DNA from 2 places in the Thalassospira sp. A3_1 genome. Region 2 is predicted to be linked to the other one. Evidence: riboswitches for the same ligand, from Rfam matches in the RefSeq annotation. Region 2 holds a riboswitch; the other holds the start of a gene.
What was found. Region 2 has a riboswitch for glycine ahead of gcvT (glycine cleavage system aminomethyltransferase GcvT). Riboswitches for the same ligand answer to the same signal wherever they lie in the genome.
Positions count from the first base shown of each region.

Region 1 (2,396 bases), on a different contig from region 2:
TTCGTTCACCGCAAGGGCATAAAGATTGACCCAGTCGATCACGGTCAACGGATCCTTAAGCCCCGCTTCGGGCCGTTCGGTCAGTTCAAGGTAAAGTTTACGCGCGCGCCGTTTGACATTCAGCCCGCCGGGCAGGATGCCATCCGACTTGCAGCCCCGTTCGATGCAATCCATCATCGCGCGATGCACGCGATCAACGAATTCCTCGGTCTCGGCGGGTTCGCGCCAGCTTTTTTCATTTTCGGCCATGACTTCGGCAATAGACAGCTTTTCCTGTTTGCAGATCGCCATCAATTCGTCGGCCGAGGAAAAAGGATAAGGCAGCGTTATGTTGTCGCCGGAATATTCCGCCCCACGATCATCTCCCGAGACGATAAATCCACCTCCGACCGAGAAATATTCCTGTTTGTGCAAAACAACACCATCATGGTCGAAGGCGGTGATCCGCATACCATTGGGATGTTCGGGCAGGCTTTCGGCCATGTGAAACACAAGATTGGTATCGCGGTTAAAGGAAACCGGATGGCGACCGTAAAGCTGTAATTCGCGGTCCCGGTCAATCGCATCCATCGTCGGTGCGATCCGGTCGGGATCAACAGAACGCGGCCGTTCCCCCGAAAGCCCCATGATCACCGCGGTATCGGTGGCGTGCCCTTTGCCGGTCAGGGCAAGTGATCCGTAAAGATCAACAATTACCGAGCCGATTTTTTCCAAAATGTTCCGGGCTTCGAGTTCCAGACAGAACCGATAGCCTGCCCGCATCGGACCGACGGTATGCGAACTCGATGGCCCGATCCCAATGGTATAAAGATCGACAACGGAAAGGTTAACGTCTTGCGGACGTTGTTTGTTTTCTTCGGTCAAAAGGGCCTCCCACGGCTCTTTGTCATGCGGAAAAATGCCGCACGACGTTATAGAACCGGTGTCTTGCCCCCTCTGTCCCTTGACCTGAGATTGTGCGCCCTGCCACCAAAAACAACCGCCTTTGACAACATGGCTTCATCCTTCGGTGGAAATATGGTGCCGGGCGTTGGCCCCGTACCGCTTTCTCTCTCCAGAGCCTCAATCCGCAACGGTCCATCTGCCTGAGAGTTTTCGGGGCTATTGCTCCTTCGGCGCCGATCTGATCACGGGATCAAAGCGGGCTCTCCCATCGCGGTTATTCGAGGTATCACCGTTGCATGCCAGATTACAGGCAGGTGGCAAGCCTTGTCAAAAAGCAGCTTTGCAACCGCACAAAAAATACCCGGCCGGAAGGCTGTTCAATGCTTCCATTCATGATAGATTGCGCGTTGAAAATGCTATGATTGGCAGCGTCTGATGGCGGACCCACCGCGCCCGACGTCATTGTACGGATGGTGAAATTACCGGAAAATAACCATCTTTACCGGTAATTCAGCCTTTTACCTTATTTCGTGTACCTTACTTCGTGGGATTATGATTGTGACTGTATCAAATACCGTAAAGCGCCCGCGTCCGGTGGTGCTGTGCATTCTGGATGGCTGGGGTTATCGCGAGGAAAGCAAGGACAATGCGGTTGCATTGGCCAATACCCCTGTTTGGGACGCGCTTTATGCCAATAATCCGACAGGCTTTTTAAAGGCTTGCGGTCTGGATGTCGGCCTGCCCGAAGGGCAGATGGGCAATTCGGAAGTCGGCCATATGAATCTGGGTGCCGGTCGGGTTGTGATGCAGGAACTGCCGAAAATTGATGACGCGGTCAAAACCGGTTTGATTGCCGAAACCGACACGGTCAAAAAAGTCATCGCCAAGCTTAAAGAAAGTGGTGGTATTTGTCATATCGCAGGGCTTCTGTCCGAAGGTGGGGTGCATTCCCATCAGGCCCATATGGCAGCCCTTGCCAAAATCATCGCATCAGCAGGTGTGCCGGTAAAAATCCATGCCTATCTGGATGGCCGCGATACCGCGCCCAAAAGTGCAGCCAAATTCCTTGAAAAATTCCACTCCCTGATTGGCGATGCCAATGTTGAAATCGTGACCGTCACCGGGCGTTATTACGCGATGGATCGCGACAACCGCTGGGAACGTGTCAGCCAAGCCTACTTCACGATGGTGCAGGGCAAGAATTACGCCGATGGCCGCACCGCCGAAAGTGCCGAAGCCGCGATCAAGGCGGCCTATGATGCCGATACCACGGATGAATTCGTTCTGCCGACCGTAATTGGCGATTATGACGGCATGAAAGATGGCGACGGGCTTTTGATGACCAATTTCCGCGCCGACCGCGCACGCGAAATTCTGGCCGCCATTTGCGCACCGGACTTTGACGGCTTTGACCGTGGCACCCCGATCAAATTCGCCGTACAGGCCGGCATGGTCGAATATTCGTCCGACCATGCGAAATATATGGATGCGATCTATCCGCCGCAGGTGTT
Region 1 covers NZ_JAGHQQ010000002.1:172,763-175,158, reverse strand. The annotation lists gene J7395_RS07800 (L-serine ammonia-lyase) at 1-864, opposite strand, end outside; glycine riboswitch at 935-1,060, opposite strand; glycine riboswitch at 1,064-1,163, opposite strand; gene gpmI (2,3-bisphosphoglycerate-independent phosphoglycerate mutase) at 1,438-2,396, shown strand, end outside.
Region 1: another riboswitch for glycine. It lies ahead of J7395_RS07800 (L-serine ammonia-lyase); the one in region 2 lies ahead of gcvT (glycine cleavage system aminomethyltransferase GcvT).

Region 2 (2,396 bases):
ATTGCGGCTATGACCTTGATGACAAGGTTCTGAATGTCGTCATCAGCCCGATCATCAATGCCGAACTGGGCCCGGCAGCGCAGGGGCGCAACGCAAAACTCCAGTATTTCGTAGCCCTTAAGGACCCGTCCGGCGAGTTCATCCAGAAGAATCTGTTTGATGTCGACATGGTCTTTCCGAGCAATTTGAACCTGGCGCGCTATCGTGACGAGCAGGTGACCCTGAACGTGCCGCTGGACGATGTCTGGGCCGGTCCGGATTACGAGATTTACCTTGGCTTCCAGCTGAGTGCCGATCAGCTCGATTACAATCGACGCTTCGGAAAAAATTAATAATCCGGCCTATTATTCATTTTTAGTGAGTAATCAAATCCCGCCCGCATCGCGTGGCGGGATTTTCGTTTTTGGACAAAAGTTCGTTTTCGGTAATCCTCATACGAAATAATGGACATTTGCCGGAGGGGCCAAAAAAGGGCTTTTAATCCTCATACCAATGGGTGGGGTCGAAAGGATATGATTTTTGGGGCTGGTCTGGTCGGATTCAAATCCGTATAAGGGGGCATACCCAAATGATCCCCGTGGGAGAGTGCCACGGTCTTGATCGATGTGCGTGATTGCATCGATAGGGATTGCGCGGACGCCGAAGGAGCAACCACCCCGGAAACTCTCAGGCAAACGGACCGCGGGGAGATGGGACTCTGGAAAGCAGGCGGCATTGAAAATCGATGTGCGCCTCGCCGAAGATGTAAGCAGACCGGTGTCCAAACCGGCTGTGATTCTTTCAGGCTCCAAGACAGAGGGGGACGTGGTTGGCCACTGGTCGGCTATGTTTCGCAACGCCTGTCTGGAGACCTTGATGGCCGATCATCAAACCGAACTGCTGAAAACCGCCCTTTATGATTTGCATGTGGAACTGGGTGCCAAGATGGTGCCGTTTGCCGGTTACGACATGCCGGTGCAATATCCGCTGGGGGTGAAGGGCGAACATCTGCATACCCGTGCGAAGGCCGGTCTGTTTGACGTTTCGCATATGGGGCAGGTTCGCCTGACCGGTGAACATCGCGTGGCCGAGCTGGAGAAGCTGGTGCCCGGTGACATCGCGATCCTGAAACCCGGCCGCACCCGTTATTCCGCATTCACCAATGACGATGGCACGATTTTGGACGATCTGATGATCACCAATGCGGGCGACAGCCTGTTTCTGGTGATCAATGCCGCGTGCAAGGATGATGACATTGTCCATATGCGAGCCAATCTTGATAACGGTGTGGAGCTGATCGAGATTGACGACCGCGCATTGATGGCCTTGCAGGGACCGGACGCCGCCCGCGTGCTGGCACGGTTTGCACCGTCGGTTGCCGAGATGAAATTCATGAGCTTTGCCGAGATCGATATTGCCGGTATCGCGTGCTTTGTCACCCGGTCGGGCTATACCGGCGAAGACGGTTACGAGATTTCCGTGCCGAATGAGCGCGCCGAAGAACTGGCGCGCAAGTTGTTGGCGGAGGAAGAAGTCGAGGCGATTGGCCTTGGCGCGCGTGATTCGCTGCGTCTTGAAGCCGGTCTTTGCCTGTATGGCAACGATATCGATACCACGACCACCCCGGTCGAAGGCGACCTTAACTGGATCATCAACAAGCGCCGCCGCGAGGAAGGCGGGTTCAAGGGAGCAGACATCATCCTTGATCAGCTTGCCAACGGGGCGGATCGCAAACGTGTCGGGATCAAGCCCGAAGGCAAGGCACCAGCGCGTGAACATACCGCTGTCCTGAACAGTGACGGTGAAGAAATTGGCGAAATCACCAGCGGTGGTTTCGGCCCGACCGTGGATGGCCCGATTGCGATGGGATATGTCGCAATTGAATTTGCCGCCCCGGGTACCAAAGTCGATCTGATGGTGCGCGGCAAGGCCCGCCCGGCGGAAATCGTCGAGCTGCCGTTTGCACCGCACCGTTATTATCGCGGCTGATCGCCAGAACGGATCGGGCGGGCGGCGCGACGTTGCCCTTCCGGGATAAAAATAGCGGAACAACCGGAACAACCGGGAAGCCGCAAAACCGGAACATCCCGGAAAACGGGAAGACCGGACAGACCACAGATTTTAGAGACAACTGATCTTACAGGGACGATTACAATGGCTAAAAAATTCTCGCAGGAACATGAATGGGTTGAATATGAAGACGGTGTCGCGACCGTCGGCATCACCGATTATGCCCAGCAGGCGCTTGGCGATATCGTGTATGTCGAACTGCCGGAAGTTGGCAAAAAGCTGACCAAGGATGGTGATGCGGCAGTTGTCGAATCGGTCAAGGCCGCCAGCGACGTTTATGCGCCGCTTGATGGTGTCGTTGTCGAAGCCAACGAAGAGCTTGATGACAATCCGGCACTGGTGAACGA
Region 2 covers NZ_JAGHQQ010000001.1:581,962-584,357, reverse strand. The annotation lists gene J7395_RS02675 (hypothetical protein) at 1-332, shown strand, start outside; glycine riboswitch at 569-692, shown strand; glycine riboswitch at 696-798, shown strand; gene gcvT (glycine cleavage system aminomethyltransferase GcvT) at 856-1,968, shown strand; gene gcvH (glycine cleavage system protein GcvH) at 2,134-2,396, shown strand, end outside.